4 regions of the Streptomyces sp. NPDC057623 genome follow, and region 4 is predicted to be linked to each of the others. Evidence: riboswitches for the same ligand, from Rfam matches in the RefSeq annotation. Region 4 holds a riboswitch; each other region holds the start of a gene.
The links. A riboswitch is a leader RNA that binds a small molecule or an ion and turns the genes downstream of it on or off. The one in region 4 is predicted to bind cyclic di-AMP.
Positions count from the first base shown of each region.

Region 1: it holds a riboswitch for cyclic di-AMP, as region 4 does, so the genes downstream of both, ACFU95_RS01740 (transglycosylase SLT domain-containing protein) here and ACFU95_RS45715 (transglycosylase family protein) in region 4, are expected to answer to the same signal.
Region 2: it holds a riboswitch for cyclic di-AMP, as region 4 does, so the genes downstream of both, ACFU95_RS10460 (C40 family peptidase) here and ACFU95_RS45715 (transglycosylase family protein) in region 4, are expected to answer to the same signal.
Region 3: it holds a riboswitch for cyclic di-AMP, as region 4 does, so the genes downstream of both, ACFU95_RS48920 (M23 family metallopeptidase) here and ACFU95_RS45715 (transglycosylase family protein) in region 4, are expected to answer to the same signal.

Region 1 is NZ_JBHVGZ010000001.1:360,613-366,136, forward strand. Features, by position in the region: gene ACFU95_RS01735 (CocE/NonD family hydrolase) at 1-1,668, shown strand, start outside; cyclic di-AMP (ydaO/yuaA leader) riboswitch at 1,941-2,124, shown strand; gene ACFU95_RS01740 (transglycosylase SLT domain-containing protein) at 2,130-2,903, shown strand; gene ACFU95_RS01745 (HAD family hydrolase) at 2,900-3,727, opposite strand; gene fahA (fumarylacetoacetase) at 4,051-5,274, shown strand; gene ACFU95_RS01755 (hypothetical protein) at 5,362-5,524, shown strand, end outside.
Region 2 is NZ_JBHVGZ010000007.1:135,219-140,742, reverse strand. Features, by position in the region: gene ACFU95_RS10485 (DUF397 domain-containing protein) at 1-203, opposite strand, end outside; gene ACFU95_RS10480 (helix-turn-helix domain-containing protein) at 213-1,091, opposite strand; gene ACFU95_RS10475 (ATP-binding protein) at 1,305-1,763, shown strand; gene ACFU95_RS10470 (LysR family transcriptional regulator) at 1,768-2,685, opposite strand; gene ACFU95_RS10465 (LysE family translocator) at 2,810-3,424, shown strand; gene ACFU95_RS10460 (C40 family peptidase) at 3,479-3,952, opposite strand; cyclic di-AMP (ydaO/yuaA leader) riboswitch at 3,956-4,166, opposite strand; gene ACFU95_RS10455 (hypothetical protein) at 4,508-4,816, opposite strand; gene ACFU95_RS10450 (ATP-dependent Clp protease proteolytic subunit) at 4,824-5,459, opposite strand.
Region 3 is NZ_JBHVGZ010000120.1:10,224-15,747, forward strand. Features, by position in the region: gene ACFU95_RS48910 (M16 family metallopeptidase) at 218-1,573, shown strand; gene ACFU95_RS48915 (M16 family metallopeptidase) at 1,570-2,958, shown strand; cyclic di-AMP (ydaO/yuaA leader) riboswitch at 3,209-3,372, shown strand; gene ACFU95_RS48920 (M23 family metallopeptidase) at 3,386-4,171, shown strand; gene ACFU95_RS48925 (GntR family transcriptional regulator) at 4,407-5,102, shown strand; gene ACFU95_RS48930 (HPr family phosphocarrier protein) at 5,272-5,524, opposite strand, start outside.
Region 4 is NZ_JBHVGZ010000093.1:13,617-19,140, forward strand. Features, by position in the region: gene ACFU95_RS45695 (exopolyphosphatase) at 1-695, opposite strand, end outside; gene ACFU95_RS45700 (DUF501 domain-containing protein) at 692-1,249, opposite strand; gene ACFU95_RS45705 (septum formation initiator family protein) at 1,279-1,755, opposite strand; gene eno (phosphopyruvate hydratase) at 1,883-3,169, opposite strand; gene ACFU95_RS45715 (transglycosylase family protein) at 3,457-4,140, opposite strand; cyclic di-AMP (ydaO/yuaA leader) riboswitch at 4,145-4,344, opposite strand; gene ACFU95_RS45720 (transglycosylase family protein) at 4,554-5,524, opposite strand, start outside.

The DNA of each region.
Region 1 (5,524 bases), on a different contig from region 4:
TGGGGCGGCTTCAACTCCCTCCAGATCGCGGCCCTCGCGCCCGAGCCGCTCAAGGCGATCGTCACGGTCTGCTCGACGGACGATCGCTATGACAACGACGTGCACTACATGGGAGGTTCCGTCCTCGCCGTCGATATGCACGCCTGGGCGTCGACCATGCTCGCCTTCGTCGCCCGCCCACCGGACCCGCTGTACATCGGCGACGCCTGGCGGGACATGTGGCTCAGGCGGCTGGAGTCCGTCGAACCGTTCCTGCACACCTGGCTCGGCCATCAGACCCGTGACGACTACTGGCGTCACGGCAGCGTCTGCGAGGACTACGGCGCGATCGACGCCGCCGTCCTGGCGGTGGGCGGCTGGCACGACCCGTACCGCGACACGGTCCTGCGCCTGGTCGAGCACCTGCCCGCCGACCGCGTCCGCGGCCTGATCGGCCCCTGGTCGCACCAGTACCCCGACCGCGGCCTGCCGCCGGGCCCGGCCATCGGCTTTCTCCAGGAGACGCTGCGCTGGTGGGACCACTGGCTGAAGGACGAGGACACCGGCGTCATGTCCGAGCCCCTGCTGCGCTCCTACGTCAGCGACTCCCACCCGCCGGCCACGGTGTACCCCACGCTGCCCGGCCGCTGGGTCGGCGAGCCGGCCTGGCCCTCTCCCCATGTGCGCGCGGTGACGTACGCCTTCCAGGGCGCCCCCGTCCTGGTGCGCTCTCCCATGCACACCGGCATCGACGCCGGACGCTTCTTCCCGTTCGGCAACGACGCCGACCTGCCGCCCGACCAGCGGGAGGAGGACGCGCGCTCGGCGTGCTTCGAGTTCGAAGTGGGCGAGGAGACCTGGGTGCTGGGGCGGCCGAGGGTGCGGCTGCGGCTGACGTCGGAGGTGCCGCGCGGGCAGGTCGTCGCCCGGCTCTGCGACGTGGCGCCGGACGGTGCCTCGACCCTGGTGACGCGGGGCGTGCTGAACCTGTCCGCCCGCCATGGCCGCGATCGTGCGGTGCCGTGGGAGCCGGGCGCCACCCAGGACGTGACCTTCGAGCTGAACGGCATCGGCCACGCCTTCCCGCCCGGTCACCGCATCCGCCTCGCGGTCTCCTCCGCGTACTGGCCGTGGATCTGGCCCCAGCCGGACTCGGCGGCGGGCTTCGGCCTGGAACCGGCGGGAAGCTCCCTGGAACTTCCGGTACGCGCGCGTGCGTTGGACGAAACGGTGGACGACGTGGCGGAGGGCACGGCAAACGGCACGGCGATCACCTTCGAGGAACCGGAACAGGCGGAGCCGCTCGGCGTGAACTCCCCCGTCACGCTGGACGAGCCGCGCCCCGAGCGGCTGGTCGTGCGGGACGTGGCCAAGGGCGAGTGGCGCCTGGAGGTCGACCCTCGGTACGGCGGCACGCGCGTGTACCCCGACGGTCTGGAGTTCACCGAGGACGCGCTGGAGACGTACACGATCAACGAGTCGGACCCCTTGTCGGCCCGCACCCGATCGGAGTGGTCGATCCGTCTGCACCGCCCGGAGCAGGCATGGGACGCGACGGTGCGGACGCGCTCGGAGATCAGCTGTGACCGGCATGACTTCGTCGTCTCCAACGAGGTCGTCTGCCTGGAGGGCGAAGAGGTACTTTTCCACCGCACATGGGAGAAACGGACTCCACGGACAGCCGGATAAAGGCGAGTTGGATTCATTGCCCGATTTGCCGCTCTTGTGGATGCCAGTGACTTGGGTCACGCCCGCCCGGCCGCCCGCACCGCCCGGCACCCCCTCGTCTCCCCTTGCCTCACACGCAAGTTGAGGCTTGGCAACCGCAAAGGATCAAGTACCCCATACCCACCAGACCATGGTCAACCGGCACGTCAGGTGACCACGGCACTTGTTCCGGACATGTGCTCTCGCATACGTTCCCGCTCAGTCGGGCGGACGCCGAATCCTGCCGCCGCCCGAGTCATCCACCCACGGAACTCACACACGTACGGCAGGAGCGGGGGACCCAGGTAGGCCGCCGGACCGGACGCCTTGATGGCGCACCGGACGGCTAGGGGTGAAGTCGCGACGCCGCACGGCGGCGCGGCCGGGCATCTCCCGCCCGAACCCGACAGCTCACCTCGCAGGCGCCGGAGAGGAACAGCGCCATGTCCCGAGGCAAGCACCGCCGCCCCAGCACCAGTCCGCTCACCCGCCGTGTCGCCATGGCCGGCACCGGCACCGCCGCCCTCGCGCTCCCGCTGCTGAGCGCCACCACCGCGAGCGCCGCCCAGCCGGCCCAGGCCCCCAGCGCCGCCCAGGCGGCACCCCGGTCCGCGCCCTCCGTGGCGAAGGACAAGACCATTACGTACACCACGAAAAAGGGCGATTCGCTCTACGGCATCGCGGATCGGTATGACGCGCAGGGCGGCTGGAAGCAGCTCTACAAGGACAACCGCGCGACCATCGGCGACAACCCCCGGCTCATCCACCCGGGCGTCGACCTGAAGGTCCGGGCGACCAAGACGGCCGCCACGCCGACCAAGACGGCCGAGAAGGCGCCCGCGCCCGCCAAGAAGTCCGCCGTCGCCCAGGCCACCCAGTCGTCGGTGAAGACGTTCCCGGACAACCTCGACGGCTGGATCCGCAACGCCCTGGACATCATGGGACAGAACGGAATTCCGGGATCGTACGAGGGCATTCACCGCAACATCATGCGCGAGTCGTCGGGCAACCCGCAGGCCATCAACAACTGGGACTCCAACGCCGCGGCGGGCACCCCGTCCAAGGGCCTCCTCCAGGTCATCGACCCCACCTTCGCGGCCTACCACGTGCCGGGGACGGTGTACGACCCCTTCAACCCGGTCGCGAACATCGCGGCCGCGTGCAACTACGCGGCCGCGCGCTACGGCTCGATCGACAACGTCAACGGGCCCTACTAGGCGAGATCGGCGAAACTGCCCGCGAACAGTCTCTCGAGGACGACGGCGATGCCGTCGTCCTCGTTCGAGAGGGTGACCTCGTCGGCGACCGCCTTGAGTTCGGGGTGGGCATTGGCCATCGCCACCCCGCGGCCGGCCCAGTCGAACATGGGGATGTCGTTGGGCATGTCCCCGAAGGCGATGGTCTCGTGCGCGCCGAGGCCGAGGTGCTCGGCGGCGAGCGCGAGACCGGTCGCCTTGGTGATGCCGCATGGCTGGAGTTCGACGGTCCCGGGCCCGGACATGGTGACCGTCGCGAGGGAACCGACGACCGATCGCGCCGTCGCAGCCAACTCGTCGTCGGACAGGGTGGGATGGCGCAGCAGCACCTTGCTGATCGGCTCGCACCACAGGTCGTCGCGGTACTGGACGCGTACGGCGGGCAGGGTGGGGTGGGGCATCAGGTACCCGGGTTCGATGAGCGTGAGCCCGTCGACGCCGTCCTGGTCGACGGCCGCGTACACCTCCCCGACCTCGGCCTCGATCTTGCCGAGCGCGGTCTCCGCCAACTCCCGGTCCAGGGTGACGGACCACAGCAGACGGTCCGCGCCGGCGTCGTACAACTGCGCGCCCTGTCCGCACACCGCGAGCCCCCGGCTGCCCAGGACGTCGAGGAGCGGCCGCACTCTGGGCGCCGGCCGTCCTGTCACGACGAGGTGCTGGGCACCGGCCGCCGCGACCTGCGCGAGCGCGTCGAGGGAGCGGTCGGAGAGCGTGTCGTCGCCTCGGAGCAGCGTCCCGTCCAGGTCAGTGGCGATGAGTGAATATGCGATGGGTGGGGCCATGATCAGAGAATACGGACAGGAAGCCCCATCGACTCGACGTGAACCGGACGGCTGCTGTGTTCACATGTGTTGACACCTGTTCCGGTTCGGATTCTGTTTCAGCCTGCGCAACTTCCTTCCGGTTGTTGCGATTTCACTCCCCCGTGGTCCGGCGGCCGCGTCAGCGCATCGCGTCGGAGGCGCCCGAGTCTCGGCCGGGTACCGCGACCTGGTGATTCACCGGCCCGGCGACGCGAGCTCGGCACTGCCCAAGACCGGCACCTCACCCGTAACGTGTGGCCCGACCACATGGCACGGAGCGTATGAGAGTGAGGCAGCACCCCATGCCCCCCTTCGATCTCCCCGAGGGCGACCCCTTCGGCACGCACAACCTTCCGTACGGCGTCTTCTCCCTTCCCGGCTCGGACTCCGCGCGCCGGGTCGGCGTCCGGCTCGGCGACCACGTCCTCGACGCGGGCAAGGCGGCCCACGCACTCGGCTCGCCGTATGCCCCACTGCTCGCCCAGGACTCCCTGAACCCGCTGCTCGCCGCGGGCCCCACCGCCTGGTCGGACGTGCGCCGCGCCCTGACGGCGTGGGTGACGGTTCCGGCGCACCAGGCGGCCGTCGCGGACCTGTTCCACCCCCTGTCCTCGGTGACTCTGCACCTCCCCTTCGAGGTCGCGGACTACGTCGACTTCTACGCCTCCGAGAACCACGCCCGTAACGTCGGCCAGATCTTCCGCCCCGACGCCGCGGACTCCCTGACCCCCAACTGGAAGCATCTGCCGATCGGTTACCACGGACGCTCCGGCACGGTCGTCGTGTCCGGTACGGATGTCGTACGCCCGTCGGGCCAGCGAAAGGCTCCCGCCGACCCGGCTCCGGTCTTCGGCCCGTCGGTCCGCCTCGACATCGAGGCCGAGGTCGGCTTCGTGGTCGGGACGCCGTCGGCGATGGGCGAGCCGGTGGCGCTGGGCGACTTCCGGGAGCACGTCTTCGGCCTGTGCCTCCTCAACGACTGGTCGGCACGCGACATCCAGGCCTGGGAGTACGTCCCTCTCGGCCCGTTCCTCGGCAAGTCCTTCGCCACGTCGGTGTCGGCGTGGATCACCCCGCTGGACGCGCTCGAGGAGGCGCGGGTGGCCGCACCGGAGCGGACACACTCCCTGCTGCCGTACCTCGACGACTCGGGCTCCGAAGCCGAACCCGGCGGCTACGACCTGCGCATCTCCGTGGCCGTCAACGGCCACGTGGTCTCCGAGCCCCCCTTCTCCACCATGTACTGGACGGCCGCCCAGCAACTCGCCCACATGACCGTGAACGGCGCCTCCCTGCGCACCGGCGACCTGTACGGCTCGGGCACGGTGAGCGGTCCCACCGAGCGCGAGCGCGGCTCCCTGCTGGAGCTGACGTGGAACGGCCGAGACCCTCTCGAACTCCCCGACGGAAAGCGGACGTTCCTGGAGGACGGCGACGTGGTGACCCTGTCCGCCTGGGCTCCCGGGCCGGGTGGGGTGCGGGTGGGGCTGGGCGAGGTCACCGGGCAGGTTGTATCAAGCGGTTGACACAAAACCCCGGGAGGGCGCATCTTGTACTCACCACTTAGTACAAGCGGTGAGTACAAGTCGTTTCCACGGGGGTCCGCCTTTCTCATGCTCGAACTCGATTCACGTCCCTCCGCGCCGACGCCCGCGTCCCGCGTACCTCTCGACCGCTACGCCCGCTGGACGGGCCTGGCCGTCGGGATACTGGCCACCCGCTGGCTGCTCCCCCTGAAGAACGGGGAGGGCGCCCTCTACGCCATCCTCGTCTTCG
Region 2 (5,524 bases), on a different contig from region 4:
CCCGTCCAGCTCTCGGGGGAGAAGAGCAGCGCGGGTCCGGCCGGGTCCTTGGAGTCGCGCACGGCCAGCAGCCCGGTCCAGGGACCGGAGTGCGGCCGCGCCGTCTCCACACAGTTGTTCGCTCCGGTGCTGTAGCTGCTGCGCAGCCATCGCGCACCGGGCAGATCGGTACTCGACGTGATGTTCCGAGGCATTGCGGTCATGGTGCCTCCTTACGCACCGCCGGCAAGCGCGGCGATGTAATCCAGCGATTCCTCGGGCGAAAGGGCGTGGATCCGAAGGGCGTTGAAGGCCTCCGTGTAGGCCTGGAGGTCTTCTTCCCGTTCGAGGTAGAGGCTACTCGTCAAGTGGTCGAGAACAACCACATCCAGATCAGAAGTGCGCGAAAATGAGAAGATAACGAAAGGCCCGGTGATGCCGACATGCTCACCGGCCGCGAACGGCAGCACCTGGAGCCGGACTTGGGGCAGCCGTGCCGCCTCCATCAGCCGCCCCAACTGCCGCGCCATCACCTCGGGCCCGCCGATCTCCCGGCGCAGCACCGCCTCGTCGAGCACCGCGCTCAGCACCAGCGGCTGATCGGCGTGCAGCACGTCCTGCCTGGCCAGACGGACCGCGACCAGCGCCTCCAGCCGTTCGTCGGCGTCGGCGGCCTCGTCGGCGAGTCCGCCCACCGCGGCCCGGGTCACCGCCCGCGCGTACTCGGGCGTCTGCAACAACCCGGGCACCACGGAGGTCTCCAAGGTGCGCATCGCGCTCGCCTGGGACTCCAGACTGATGAAGTCGCGGTACGTCGGCGGCAGCACTCCGCGGTACGCGTGCCACCAGTGATGCCGCCCGGCACCCTCGTCGGACCCCGCCAGCACCAGCAGCAACTCCCGTAGCCGGGCGTCCTGTACGCCGTACGCGTCGAGCAGTAACCGCACATCGGCCGGTTTCACGCCGCTGGAGCCGGTCTCGATCCGGCTCACCTTGGACTGGTGCCAGCCCACCAGCCGGGCCGCCTCACCACTGGTGAGCCCCGCGCCGGTGCGCAACGCACGCAGTTCCGCGCCCAGTTTTCTGCGGCGCACCGCGGGACCGTGCTGCATGGGCAACTCCTTACTCCAACCGAGCCGCCCAAATACGGTCTGCCGTCGCAGAGTTCACCGCTTCGAGCGACAGATATATGCATATCTTGGGGGATCGGCACCCTGACGGCCCTGGTAATGGCAGTCTGGCGACGAAGCACCAGTCCGGGACCGTACTCGAACCCTCCGCTCCGTGTCGGACTCCGGTCCCGTTGGGAAAGGGACGACGTCGCCATGGCAGATCATCTGGAAGCATCCGTCACTCTGCCGAGCGATCCCGCCTCGGTCTCCGCGGCCCGGTCCTACGTGGTCACCACTCTCGCCGAGTGGGGACTGCCACCGGACACGGAGGTGGCCGACACCATCCGTCTGATCGTCTCCGAGCTCACCACCAACGCCGTACAGCACACCCTCGGGCAGTCACCCACCTTCACGGTGGACCTCGTCCTCGACCGTGACGAACACCTGCGCATCGGCGTCACCGACAGCCACCCCCGCTTCCCCAAGCGGCTGCCGGCCGCCGTCCAGCAGGACAACGGCCGCGGCATGGTCATCATCCGCTGGCTGACCGCGGAGTGCGGCGGCAAGCTGAGAGTGCGACCGACCCGCGAGGGCGGCAAGACCATCTCCATCGAACTGCCCTGGACGGTGCCCGCGGCACCCGTCCCGGCGGCGGGACCCCAGGACTCCTGACCCCTCACCCCTGCTGTCCGGACCGGCCGAACGTGCCCCGCAGCAGGGCCCGGAAGGCGTCCGCGGCGGGAGCCCTCTCGTCACCGCGATGGGCGACCGAGATCGTCCGGCGCAGCTCTCCGCCCTCCAGCGCGCGCACCCCGACCGGGGTGACCGACGTACGCGCGACCATCTCCGGTACGACCGCCACCCCGAGCCCCGCACTGGCCAGCGCGCACACCAGGAGATACCCCGGCGTCGGCACCAGCACCGAGGGCAGGGCCCCGGCCCGGGCCAGCACCGCCTCCACACCCCGCCGGGCCGGCGCGTCCGGCGCCATGCTGATCAGCGGCTGCCCGGCGAGCTCGGTCAGCGGCAGCCGCGCCGGTCCGCTGGTGAGGGCGTGGCCCGGAGCGGACACCAGGACCAGTTCCTCGACGAGGATCGGCTCGACGAGGACGGAGGAGACGAGCGGGGTCGGGGCGCCCGGCTCATAGGCGTGGGTCAGCGCCAGGTCGATCTCCCCGGCCGCCACGGCGGCGACGCCGGCGGAGGGTTCGTAGTCGGCGACCGTCAGCTCCACGTCCGGATGCGCCCGGCGGAAGGCGCTGAGAGCCGGCGGCAGCAGATGGATGCCGGCGGTCTGGAAGGTGCCGAGCCGGAGCGTGCCGCCCGTCAGCCCGGTCAGCCGGGCCAGTTCGTGCCGCGCCCGCTCCAGCTCGTCGAGCACCCGCCGGGCCCTGGTCACCAGCAGCTCGCCCGCACCCGTCAGCCGGGCCCCGCGATGGTGCCGTACCAGCAGGGCGGTGCCCGTCTCGCGCTCCAGCTTGGCCAGTTGCTGGGAGAGCGCGGGCGTGGTGTAGCCGAGCCGCTCGGCGGCCCGGGTGATCGAACCCGCCTCGGCGACCGCCACCAGGGCGGCGAGGCGGGTCGGGTCGTACATGGCGGGTCCCTTCGAGCGCGGGGCCTCTCAGCCTGTCTGACGGCCCTGCCTAAAGCATTGCTTAAGGAACACCCAGACTATTCGAAATACCTGCTGAAGGCTTCCGCGCGGCAGGCTGGCAGGCATGGACGCTCAGCTCATCGCCTTCACCGGGGTCTCCGCCGGCCTGGTCGCCATGCCCGGGGCCGACTTCACCGTCGTCGTACGCAACGCTCTCGTCTCCCGCCGGGCCGGCATCGTCTGCGCGCTCGGGATCGGGGCCGGGCTGCTGGTGCATGTGACGCTGGCGGTGGTGGGGGTCGCCGCGGTGCTGACCGCCGTACCGGCGCTGTTCCGCGCGCTTCAAGTGGTAGGCGGCGGCTATGTGCTGTACCTGGGCGTCCAGACGCTGCGGCAGCGGCGCGCCGAAGTCGTGCACGAGCGCGAGGACTCCGCCACACGGCCGTTGCGGCAGGGCTTCGTGACCAACGCCCTCAACCCGAAGGCGTCCCTCACCTTCCTCAGCGTGCTGCCCCAGTTCGTGCCGGCGGGCGCTCCGGCGCTGCCCCGGACGCTGCTGCTCGCCCTGATCGTGCTCGCGATCGCGCTGGTGTGGTTCCAGGCGGTCGCCCTGCTGGTGGACCGGCTCGGCAGGTGGCTGCGCCGCCCGCGTGCCGCCCGGGCGGTCACGACGGTCACCGGCGCCGCGCTGACGGTCTTCGGCGCGGCACTCCTCGCCGGGCCGCTACAGACCCTCTGAAGGGCCCGGGGGCGGTGACGGCGTGTCAGGTCGCCCCCCCCGCCCCCGGGAAGGTCACTTGACCCGGCCGTACCAGACGCTCCTGGTCCAGATCTTCTGGAGCCTCACGACGTCCCCGCTCTTCGGGGAGTGCCAGATCCTTCCCTTCCCGGCGTAGATGCCGACGTGGTAGACGTTCGACCCCGAGTGGAAGAACACCAGGTCTCCGGCCTTGCGGTTCGTGGCGGAGATGTGGCGGGTCTTGTTGTACTGCTGGGCCGCCGTACGGGGCAGCTTCTTGCCCGCTTTCTTGAACGAGTACAGCGTGAGCCCGGAGCAGTCGAACCGGTTCGGGCCTGTGGCGCCCCACCTGTACGGGGACCCCTTCTTGGAGGCCGCGACCTGGAGTGCCTTCGTCGCCGGCGTGGCGGCCTCCGCCTCGGAGGCGAAGCCGGGCGCCACGATCGAGCCGCCCACTGCGGCGATGGTGAGAGCCGAGGCCGTACCGGCCCGGGCCATGAGCGACGGGACACGATTGAGCGCAGTCATGCGCAACCCTTCGTCAGCCGCCTGTGAAGGATGACCTGTCGGATTCGGGCTGGCGAAGTTGCCCGGCCGCGTTGCCACGGCTTCACCCCAAGGGCGGCTCGGATCGAACGAACGTCCGCTCCGGCGACCCGTCTTGCTCGGGTCCTCCACTCCTGCCGATCCACTCCTGTCGACCGGTCATCCGGGCGGCGGCAGGACTCGGCGTCCGCCCGGACCGCCCCGCCGCTGTGGCGGGGGCTTGTCGTCAGTCAGGGATCTTGACGCACGGATGAACGAAAATCCCAACGGAACCGGGGATTTGTGGTGTTACTCACCACTCACCCGTTCGGGTGGACACCCCTTTGTTCGAGTGGGCGTCCAGGTGCCCGAGGAGCCCCGGACCTGGGGCGGAACGCTTGATTCCGCCTTGGGGTCACACCCGTTGCGCAACCTTGACGGGCGCTCAAAAGGACAGGCGGCTACGCCGAAAGGCGGTACGTCGTTTGGTCCGTTTCAGCTGCGTTCCGGACGCCTCGACAGTGGGTCGGGACGTCCGGAACCGGTCTGTACGGGTCGTCAACTGTCGGAGCGCGGCGGCACCGTGACGCGAGCCGTGCGGCGTTCTCCGTCCAGCACGCGCAGCGCACGCGCCAGCGTGGGAGCGTGCAGCTCGGTCTCGCCCCGCTGGTGCATCAGCGCCAGCGCGTCCCGGAGCTCGGCCGCCTTGCCGACCAGCGCCTGGGCGGCGCGCAGTCCGCTGTAGGTGTCGCCGTGCCGACCCGGGTTGATCCGGCCGAGCAGGTCGACGGCATCGAGGTAACGGTCGATCAACTCGCCCTCCGCGCGGGTCAGTGCGGGCAGGGGCGGCAGCTCGGGTGGCAGCACGGGCCGGTCACCGCCCGGTGGGCGGCGCGGCGGTGGCCCTGCGACTGGGGATGATCGCGTCCACCAGTCCGTACTCCAGCGCCTCCTGAGCGCTCAGGATCTTGTCCCGCTCGATGTCCTCGCTCACCTGTTCGCGGCTGCGCCCGGTGTGCAGGGCGAGCATCTCCTCCAGGCGGACCCGAACGCGCGTCAGTTCGTCGGCCTGGATGGCCAGATCGCTCGCCTGGCCCTGGACCGGCTCGGGCAGCCCCGGCTGACGGATCACCACCCGGGCCCCCGGCAGGGCGAATCGCTTGCCCGCAGTGCCCGCGGCCAGCAGCACCGCGCCGGACGCGCCGGCCTGGCCCAGGCAGATCGTCTCCACGTCGCAGGTGACGTACCGCATGGTGTCGTAGATCGCCGACATGGCGCTGAACGAGCCGCCCGGCGAGTTGATGTACAGCGAGATGTCCCGGTCGGGGTCCTTGTGCTCCAGGTACATGAACTGGGCCATCACGTCGTTCGCCGAGATGTCGTCGATCTGTGTGCCGAGAAAGACGATCCGCTCCTCGAGCAGTTTCGAGTACGGGTCCTGCGTCCTGGTGCCGCTGCTCGTGCGCTCGGTGAACTCGGGCAGCACATGGCGGGCGGTCGGTCGGGTCATGGCTCACGCTCCCTTGGCGGAGTGCCTGTAAAAAATGTACAGGACGTACATGACGTAATGTAGGG
Region 3 (5,524 bases), on a different contig from region 4:
GCGCGGCCGGCCCCGCTCGACGGGGTCGCGGGACGGGACGGCGAGCCGGGCCCGAGCGCCGTTCCCCGCGGCGCCCGCGGCCCGTGATCACCTTTGTCCGGGCACGGCGTTCTGACCGGGAACTTCGCCGACCCTTCGGACGCTGCATACAGTGGCAGGAGCTTGAGCCGAACTGCTCGGCAAACGCAGCGCACGCGACCGGAAGGACACCTAGCCCATGGGTCACACGGCCACACCGGAGGCACAATCCGGCGGCCTCACCGCGACGGAGCACCGCCTGGCCAACGGCCTGCGCGTGGTGCTCTCCGAGGATCACCTCACACCGGTCGCCGCGGTCTGCCTCTGGTACGACGTCGGCTCCCGTCACGAGGTCAAGGGCCGTACCGGACTCGCCCACCTCTTCGAGCACCTGATGTTCCAGGGATCGAGCAGCGTGAAGGGCACGGGCCACTTCGAGCTCGTCCAGGGCGCGGGCGGCTCGCCGAACGGCACCACCAGCTTCGAGCGCACCAACTACTTCGAGACCATGCCCGCCCACCAGCTGGAGCTCGCGCTGTGGCTGGAGGCCGACCGTATGGGCAGCCTCCTGGTGGCGCTCGACGAGGAGGGCCTGGAGAACCAGCGCGACGTCGTCAAGAACGAGCGCCGCCAGCGCTACGACAACGTCCCCTACGGCACGGCGTTCGAGAAGCTGACCGCCCTGTCGTACCCCGACGGACACCCCTACCACCACACGCCGATCGGCTCGATGGCCGACCTGGACGCGGCCAGCCTGGAGGACGCCCGCGCGTTCTTCCGCACCTACTACGCGCCCAACAACGCCGTCCTGTCCATCGTCGGCGACATCGACCCGGAGCAGACCCTCGCCTGGGTCGAGAAGTACTTCGGTTCCATCCAGGCTCACGACGGCAAGCCCGAGCCGCGCGACGGCGCACTGCCCGAAACCATCGGCGAGCAGCTGCGCGAGGTCGTCGAGGAGAACGTTCCCGCGCGCGCGATGATGGCGGCCTACCGGCTCCCGATGGACGGCACACGCGAGTGCGACGCGGCCGACCTGGCGCTGACCGTCCTCGGCGGCGGTGAGTCCTCCCGTCTCTACAACCGGCTCGTGCGGCGCGACCGTACGGCCGTGGCGGCCGGGTTCGGCCTGCTGCGCCTGGCCGGGGCGCCCTCCCTGGGCTGGCTGGACGTGAAGACCTCCGGCGATGTCGAGGTCCCCGTCATCGAGGCGGCCGTCGACGAGGAGCTCGCCCGCTTCGCGGCGGACGGCCCGACCGCCGAGGAGATGGAGCGCGCGCAGGCCCAGCTGGAGCGCGAGTGGCTGGACCGGCTCGGCACCGTCGCTGGCCGCGCCGACGAACTGTGCCGGTACGCCGTCCTGTTCGGCGACCCGCAGCTCGCCTTCACCGCCGTGCAGCGCGTCCTCGCCGTCACCGCCGAGGAGGTCCAGGAGGTCGCCAAGGCCCGCCTGCGTCCCGACAACCGCGCGGTGCTCGTGTACGAGCCGGTCGCCGACGAGGCCGAGGACGCCCAAGCCCCCGCCACCGACGAGAACGAGGAGTCGGCGCAGTGACCGAGCTCGCCAGCATGGAGTTCCACCCGCAGCCACAGGCCGGCGAGGCCCGGCCCTGGGCGTTCCCTGCGCCCGAGCGCGGCAAGCTGGACAACGGCCTGACGGTCCTGCGCTGCCACCGCCCCGGCCAGCAGGTCATCGCCGTCGAGGTGCTCCTGGACACGCCCCTGGACGCCGAGCCGAAGGGCTTGGACGGCATCGCCACGATCATGGCGCGCGCCCTCTCCGAGGGCACCGACAAGCACACCGCCGAGGAGTTCGCGGCCGAGTTGGAGCGTTGCGGCGCCACGCTCGACGCGTACGCCGACCACCCCGGCATCCGCGTCAGCCTCGAGGTGCCCGTCTCCCGTCTGCCGAAGGCGCTGGGGCTGCTCGCCGACGCCCTCAGGGCGCCCGCGTTCGAGGACGCCGAGGTCGAGCGCCTGGTGCGCAACCGGCTCGACGAGATCCCGCACGAGCTGGCCAACCCCTCGCGCCGCGCCGCCAAGGAGCTCTCCAAGGAGCTGTTCCCGGCGACCTCGCGCATGTCGCGCCCGCGTCAGGGCACCGAGGACACGGTCACGGGCATCGACTCGGCGGGCGTACGCGCCTTCTACGAGCGGCACGTGCGCCCCGTCACCTCCACCGTCGTGGTCGTCGGCGACCTCACCGGCGTCGACCTCGACGCCCTGCTCGGCGACACCCTGGGCGCCTGGACCGGCTCCCCGGCCCAGCCCCGCCCGGTCCCGCCGGTGACCGCGGACGACACCGGCCGCGTCGTCATCGTGGACCGCCCCGGCGCCGTGCAGACGCAGCTGCTGATCGGCCGTATCGGCCCCGACCGGCACGACCGCGTGTGGCCCGCGCAGGTGCTCGGCACCTACTGCCTCGGCGGCACCCTCACCTCCCGCCTGGACAAGGTCCTGCGCGAGGAGAAGGGCTACACCTACGGTGTGCGCGCGTTCGGGCAGGTCATGCGCTCCGCTCCGGACGGCACGGGCGCGGCGATGCTCGCCATCAGCGGCTCCGTCGACACCCCGAACACCGGTCCGGCGCTGGACGACCTCTGGAAGGTCCTGCGCGGGGTCGCCGGTGAAGGGCTCACCGACGCCGAGCGGGACTTCGCCGTGCAGAACCTCGTCGGGGTGGCCCCGCTGAAGTACGAGACCGCCGCCTCCGTGGCGAACACGCTGGCCGACCAGGTCGAGCAGCACCTGCCCGACGACTACCAGGCGAAGCTGTACCAGCAGCTCGCCGCGACCGGCACCGTCGAGGCCACCGCGGCGGCCGTGAGCGCCTTCCCGGTGGACCGCCTGGTGACGATCCTCGTCGGCGACGCGGCCGCGATCCGGGAGCCCGTCGAGGCCCTCGGCATCGGCGAAGTCACCGTCGTGGCAGCCGAGTAGAGGGCCGGGCACAGGACCGAGCAGAGGACCGAGTAGAGGACGACACCGCGCCGGGCGACGGCACGCGTGCGTGAGGGGCCCTGGTGACTTCGAAGTCACCAGGGCCCCTTTATGCCCGAATTGAGGGAAAGGTTGCCTGTCTGGCCTGTGGGATGCGCTACAAAATCCGCGATCCGTTTGGGGATTGAAAGTGGTGCCGCTTAGCGTCTTCCGGGCTGTCCGTCAGGCAGTGCGCCGCGCCCGCGGCACCGGACAGCCATCGCCGAGTCCCCGTACGGCGCGAGCCAGGGGAGCCGGGGACCCGCCCGTAGTCCCTGGGGTGAATCGGACGCCCGCGCAGCCGCGAGGGGGTCCGTAGGAGACCTTCCTGCTCCGAACCCGTCAGCTAACCCGGTAGGCGAGAAGGAAGGAAAGGACCAGCCACTACATGGCGTTCACCTGCGCCACCGGGAAGAACCGCGCCTCCGGGAAGCATCGTCGTCCCGGCCGGTTCGAGCGCACCACCGCCCGCGCGGCGGGCGTCGCCGCTCTCACCGCCACCGGCGTCATAGGCACCCTGGCCGCCCCGGCTCTCGCCGCCGAACCCGCCGTCGAGCAGACCGGTCTCATACCCGTCATCACCGTCGACGACACGCTCGCCGAGCAGATCGACGCCCAGGCCGCCGCCCAGAAGCAGGCCGCCCAGGAGGCCGCGGCCAGGAAGCAGGCCGCCGAGGAGGCCGCCCGCAAGCAGGCCGCCGAGAAGGCCAAGCAGGAGCGCGAGGCCAAGGAGCGCGCCGCCCGCGAGGCCGAGCGCAAGCGCCTGCTGTCCTACGTCGCCCCGATCTCAGGTTCGTACGTCTCCACCGGCTACAAGTCCGGCGGGGCCGTCTGGTCCTCCGGCAGCCACACCGGCGTCGACTTCCACGCCGCCAGCGGCACCTCCGTCCACGCGGTCGGCTCCGGCACCGTCGTGGAGGCCGGCTGGGGCGGGTCGTACGGCAACAACATCGTGATCAGGATGAACGACGGCACGTACACCCAGTACGGCCACCTGTCGTCCATCGGCGTCTCGGTGGGCCAGACCGTCACCCCCGGCCAGCAGATCGGCCTGTCCGGCGCCACCGGCAACGTCACCGGACCGCACCTGCACTTCGAGGCCCGCACGACGGCCGAGTACGGCTCCGACATCGACCCCGTCGCCTACCTGCGCTCGCACGGCGTGAACGTCTGACGTCCCCACCGCGTCTCCCCGAGGCCCCGCCTCTCAGCGGTCCGCCTCCCCGAGGCACTGCTTCCCCGAAGCCCCGGCTCCCGTGCCGGGGCTTTCGGCGTTTCCGGGACGATCGACTGTCCAAAAAATATCCATGGATTCCGGCCCGCCGTCGGAAATTCCGTCCGGTTGCAATAGAGTCACCGGGAACACGTCATTCGTCGACGTTTCACGGGGATTAAGGCGGAGGTCGGTCATGCGTATTCCGGCGCACTCGGTATGCACCGCGATCCGGGACGACATCGTCGCCGGCGTCTACGAGCGCGGCGGCCGGCTCACCGAGGAACTCCTCGCGCGGCGCTACGGCGTCTCCCGCGTCCCCGTCCGGGAGGCCCTGCGCACCCTGGAGGCGGAGGGCTTCGTGGTGACCCGGCGGCACGCGGGCGCGTGCGTCGCCGAACCGACCGAGCAGGAGGCCGCCGACCTGCTGGAGATGCGCACGCTCCTGGAGCCGCTCGGTGCCGCCCGGGCCGCCCAGCGGCGCACCGAGGCCCATCTGAAAGTCCTGCGCGGCCTGGTCAGGCTGGGCCAGGAGCGGGCCAGGAGGGGAAACAGCGAGGATCTGCGCTCGCTGGGCAGCTGGTTCCACGAGACGCTGGCCCAGGCCTCCGGCAGCCCCGCGCTGGCCTCGACGCTGACCCAGCTGCGTCACAAGATCGCCTGGATGTACGCCGTGGAGGCGCCGGCCAACCCCGCGGAGTCCTGGACCGAGCACGGCGCGATCGTGGACGCGGTGGCGCGCGGCGACGGTGAGCGCGCCCGGGCGGTCACGGCACTGCACGCCGAGCGCGCGCTCTCCGCGCACCGGCTGCGGTTCGGCACCGGCGGCGATCGCGCCGACCGTGTGAGGAATTCGCAACATCCCGTAAACATGCCGAGCCTGCGACATTAACACGGGCGCCGTATACAAAGAGGGGATATTCGGTGGCGGATAATTTCCGCTGCCCTTTTTCAGGTGGACCGGTAATTCCGGTGGCCGCCTGCCCGAAAACAGCGAAGCCGCGCCCGCCGAAAAGGCGGACGCGGCTTCACCACTTGCTACGGAGTGCCGCTCAGGTCATTCAGACCGTCTCGGGCAGCTCCTCGAGGCCCTCGGAGACCAGCTTCGCCAGACGGTCGAGGGCGACGTCGGCGCCCTCGGCGTCGGAGGCGAGCACGATCTCCTCACCACCCTGGGCGCCCAGGCCCAGGACGGCCAGCATGGAGGCCGCGTTGACGGGGTTGCCGTCGGCCTTGGCGATCGTCACCGGGATACCTGCGGCCGTGGCGGCCCGGACGAAGATGGAAGCGGGGCGGGCGTGGAGGCCCTCGGCC
Region 4 (5,524 bases):
GGCAGGTCCTGCGCGATCGCCGAGATCGTGGTGACCGAACCGGCGAGCCCCACCAGTGTCTTCGCCTCGCGCAGCGGCACCGTCTCCTCGGCGAGATCGAGGGCCGCCTCGATGTCGGCCCGCATCGCGGCGATCCGCTCCGCGGAGGGCGGGTCGCAGACGACGCCGTCGCGGACCAGGTGGCGCTCGGTCATCCGCACGCAGCCGACGTCCACGGAGCGTGCCGCGCGGACCCGCTCCTCGCCGACGACGAACTCGGTCGACCCGCCGCCGATGTCCACGACGAGGTAGGGCCGGTGCAGGTCCTCGCGGCCCACCAGCTCCTTCGTCGCCCCGGTGAAGGAGAACTCGGCCTCCTGGTCCCCGGTGACGACCTCGGGCTCGACGCCCAGGATGTCCATGACCCCGCGCACGAACTCGTCCCGGTTCTCGGCGTCCCGGGAGGCGGAGGTGGCGACGAAGCGGAGCCGCTCGGCGCCGTGCTCCTTGATGATCGCCGCGTAGTCCCGGCAGGCGGCGAAGGTGCGCTCCAGCGCCTCGGGGGCGAGCCGGCCCGTGCGGTCGACGCCCTGCCCCAGACGCACGATGGTCATACGGCGGTCCAGGTCGACGAGTTCCCCGGTACCCGGGTCGACGTCGGCGACGAGGAGCCGGATGGAGTTCGTGCCGCAGTCGATGGCGGCGACGCGGGTCACCGGCCGCCTTCCTCGGACTCGTCGGGCTTCGCGGACTCCTCCGGGAGCGTCACGCAGGCCCCCTTGCTCCACCACTCCGGCAGCATGGCGATCGCCTCGTCGCCCAGTGGGTTGACCCCGGGCCCGGCCGCCAGCGAGTGCGCGACCAGGACGTGCAGGCACTTCACCCGGTCCGGCATGCCGCCCGCGCTCGGGAAGCCCTTCAGCTCGTCGATCTCGTCGCGGCGCCGTACGTAGTCCTCGTGCGCGGCCCGGTAGGAGGCGGCCAGCTCCGGGTCGCTCTCCAGCCGGGCCGTCATCTCCTTCATCACGCCGTTCGCCTCCAGCGTGCCGATCGCCGACGACGCCTTCGGGCACGTCAGGTAGTACAGCGTCGGGAAGGGCGTGCCGTCGGGCAGGTGCGGGGCCGTCTCGACGACGTCCGGCTGGCCGCACGGGCACCGGTGCGCGATCGCGCGCAGCCCGCGCGGGGGACGCCCGAGCTGCTGCTTGAAGGCCTCGACGTCCGCGTCGGTGGGCTCGGTACGCGGGGTGGGCGGCGGGGGCGTGTGCATGCCTGTCTTTCTATCGGGTCTCGCTGGGCTCAGTGGTCGGCGGCGTCGGCCTTGTCGACCCCGTCCCAGATGTTCGCGTACCAGGGGCGGTCTGCCGCGCTCTGGTCGGTGCGCGCCTGCTTGGCCGCGTCCGGGTCGACGACGACGTAGCCGGTCTCCCCGGGCAGCACATAGTGCAGCCGCAGCCGGATCTGCTGCTCGGCGTACGCGTCGTCCTGCCAGCGTGCCTTGAGGTCGCGCAGCTGCTCGACGCGCTGGGCGGCCTCCTCCTTCTGCCGCTGCATGTCGGCGATCTCGGCGCGCTGGGAGACGTACTGCCTTATGGGGTAGGCCAGCGCCACGACCATGGAGCAGAGGACCAGCGCGAGCAGCGCGGCGCGTCCGGTGAGCCTGGAGCGCCGGGCCTGCCGCTTCGTCTGGGAGCGGTAGACGCGGGCCGCCGTCTGCTCGCCGAGCAGCCGGATCCTGGTCGCGGTGGAGAACCGGTCCCGGTCCTTGACGGCCATGTCCCGCCTCCCGTTTCACACGCGTACGTCCCCGCACACGGTACGGGACCGAGTACGGGGACGTACGTACGACTGGCTAAGGCTCACCCCAGGTGGGGGTCAGCCGGTCAGCCGGGGTGTGCCTTGCTCAGCCCTTGAAGCGCGGGAAAGCGCTACGGCCGGCGTACACCGCGGCGTCGTCGAGGATCTCCTCGATGCGCAGCAGCTGGTTGTACTTGGCGACGCGGTCCGAGCGGGCCGGGGCGCCGGTCTTGATCTGGCCGCAGTTCACCGCGACGGCGAGGTCGGCGATGGTGACGTCCTCGGTCTCGCCGGAGCGGTGGGACATCATGCACTTGAAGCCGTTGCGCTGGGCCATCTCGACGGCGTCCAGGGTCTCGGTCAGCGAGCCGATCTGGTTCACCTTGACGAGCAGGGCGTTGGCGGAGCCCTCCTCGATGCCGCGGGCCAGGCGCTCCGGGTTGGTGACGAAGAGGTCGTCGCCGACGATCTGGACCTTGTCGCCCAGCTTCTCGGTGATGACGTTCCAGCCGGCCCAGTCGTCCTCGAACAGCGGGTCCTCGATGGAGACGAGCGGGTAGGCCGCCACGAGCTCCTCGTAGTACTCGGTCATCTCGGCGGCCGAGCGGGACTTGCCCTCGAACTCGTACGCGCCGTCCTTGTAGAACTCGGACGCGGCGACGTCGAGCGCGAGCGCGATCTGCTCGCCGGGGACGTAACCGGCCTGCTTGATGGCCTCGATGATGAGGTCGAGCGCGGCGCGGTTGGACTCCAGGTTCGGGGCGAAGCCGCCCTCGTCGCCGAGGCCGGTGGACAGGCCCTTGGTCTTCAGCACCTTCTTGAGGGTGTGGTAGACCTCGGCGCCCCAGCGCAGGGCCTCGGAGAAGGACTCCGCGCCGATGGGGGCGATCATGAACTCCTGGATGTCCACGTTGGAGTCGGCGTGCGAGCCGCCGTTCAGGATGTTCATCATCGGCACTGGCAGCAGGTGCGCGTTCGGGCCGCCCAGGTAGCGGAACAGCGGCAGGTCGCTGGCCTCGGAGGCGGCGTGGGCCACGGCGAGGGAGACGCCGAGGATGGCGTTGGCGCCGAGGGAGCCCTTGTTGTCGGTGGCGTCCAGGTCGAACATGGCCTGGTCGATCAGGCGCTGCTCGGTGGCGTCGTAGCCGACGAGCTCCGGGCCGATCTGCTCGATGACGGCGAGGACGGCCTTCTCGACACCCTTGCCCAGGTAGCGGTTGGGGTCGCCGTCGCGGAGCTCGATGGCCTCGAAGGCACCCGTGGAGGCACCGGACGGAACGGCGGCACGACCCGTGCTGCCGTCGTCGAGGCCGACCTCGACCTCGACGGTGGGGTTGCCTCGCGAGTCGAGGATTTCCCGGGCTACGACGACGTCGATGGACGGCACGAGCATCTCCTTCTTGGGATGTGACGCGGGTAAGCGGTCCGCGGTGGGTACTGCGAGACGAGCCTAACCGGCTCCGGGCGTTCAGCCAGCGGTCGACCGCCCCGTGGACAGAACCGAGAGTAAATTGTTTCCGAACGGAACAAAGACACCGGCACAAAAAAGCCCCGCCCCGGTGCGTACGGGGGAAGACGCACCGAGGCGGGGAGTTCGCGGGGACGGGGGTGACCCTCACGACGCCTTCACGATGAGGTCCACGGCTGTGAGGGCGCTGTGGTTCAGCTGTTTCCCGCGTATTACTTCAGGTGCAGCTGCTGACCGGGGTAGATGAGGTCGGCGTCCTCGACGATGTCCTTGTTCAGCTGGAACAGCTTCTCCCAGCCGCCCTTGACCTTCTCGGCCTCGGCGATCGAGCTGAGGGTGTCGCCCTTGACGACCTTGTACTCGCCGTCGCCCTTCTTGACCTTCTTGCCGGTCGGGGTGGTGACGGTCTTGGTCGACTTCTTCTCGGCGGCCGGACGCTCGGCGGAGCGGGAGGCCGGCTGCTCCTCGGTGGCGCGAGGGGCGGTCCCGGTGCTCTGCGAGGAGCCGGAGCCGCTGTACGCGGCGCTCGACAGGCCGGTGCCGCAGTTCGGCCAGGCACCCTTGCCCTGGCCCGCGAGGACCTTCTCGCCGATCTCGATCTGCTGGGCCTTGGTGGCCTGGTCGGCGGTGGCGGCGTACGCCGTGCCGCCGTACGCGGCCCAGGTCGAGGCGGAGAACTGCAGACCGCCGTAGTAGCCGTTGCCGGTGTTGATGGACCAGTTGCCGCCGGCCTCGCACTGGGCGACGGCGTCCCACTCGGAGGCGGTGGCGGCGGAGGCGCTGCCGGCCGCCATCAGCGGGGCGGCGACCGCGGCGGCGCCGGTGACGCCGACGACGGCTATGGCGCGAGCGGCCTTGGACGGACGACGGTGCTTGCCCTTGCTGGAAAACAGCATGGAGAGATCCCCTCACCGACGCCTACGAGGTGAGCTGTCGGGTTCGGGCCGGTTGAGTTGCCCGGCCGCGCACGCTCGCCTCTCGGCTGCTGTTGCGCGACTTCACCCCGAGCCGGTTCCGGCCGTGCGGCCCCGAAGAGCCTCAACTGCCGGACCCGGCGCTTACCTTGGGTCCCCCGCTCCTGCCTACGGCGCTTGACGCGACGACTGTTCCCGCACGGCCGCCGGCAGGATTCGGCGTGACGGCTGTCGGGGCTCGCACTGGTGGCGAGCGGTCATGACCGTAGACATGCGATTCCGGGTTTTACAAAGACGATCAGGGCTTCTGAGATCTATCTCTCACCGCCCTCAAAACGGACATTCAGGTGCGAATAGTGACGCGAACTCGCGCTGTTTTTCGCCCTGTTCGACCGTTATTCGACGGGGACGTCCAGGGTCTGACCGGCGAAGATGTGGTTCGCGTCAGCGCCGATGGCGTCCTTGTTCGCGTCGTACAGCGCACGCCACCCGCCCTCGAGGTCAAGGGAGTCGGCGATGGAGGCGAGAGTGTCGCCGGCGCGGACGTCGTAGGAGGCGTGACGGCCGGAGGACTTGGCGGACTTGTCGGCACCGTCGACGGCCTTGCTCTCGTCGGCACTGGGGCCCCGATGGCGCCCCGGGCCGGACGTCCCGGCGTCGACCGCTCCGGTGTCGACAAGGCTCCAGGAGCCTACGTCTTGCACCACATTGTCCTGATTGTCACCCTCGAAGTCCTCCACGGGAGAGCCGTCGGACGACTGCGACGCCTTGGTGTCGGGCGACGCGTCGGACGCGTCGGCGTCATCCGCCGAAGGTGATGAAGGGGACGAAGAGGGCGAAGGGGAAGAATCCCGGGACGAATCAGACGCAGCGTCCGAGGAGTCACTCGACGCGTCAGAGGAGTCGTCCTTCTGGTCCGACTTCCCGGACGAGTCGGATGAGTCCGATGAATTGGATGAGTTGGACGAGCCGGATGAATCGAGCAAGCCGGACGAGCCGGACACCTCGGAGGGCGAGTCCTCACCCACCCCTGTGTCGAGGTCGAGAGCCCCGGACTTCTTGGTGAGTCCGTTGAGCACCGCACAGGTGCCCCAGGGGCTGGTACCCCGGTCCGCGAGGATGTCCTGGGCCACGGCGATCTGCTGGGAACGGCTCGCCAGGTCGGGGCTGGAGGCGTAGTCCAGGCCGCCGTACTTCTCCCAGTCGTCCTGGGTCAGCTGCAACCCGCCGTACTGGCCGTTGCCTTCGTCGGCGCTCCAGGAGCCGCCGCTCTCGCATTCGGCCACCTTGTCCCACACGGTGCCGTCGGCGGCGCTCGCGCTGGTGGCGCCGAGCAGCGGGATGGCGATGGCGGACCCGGTCACTC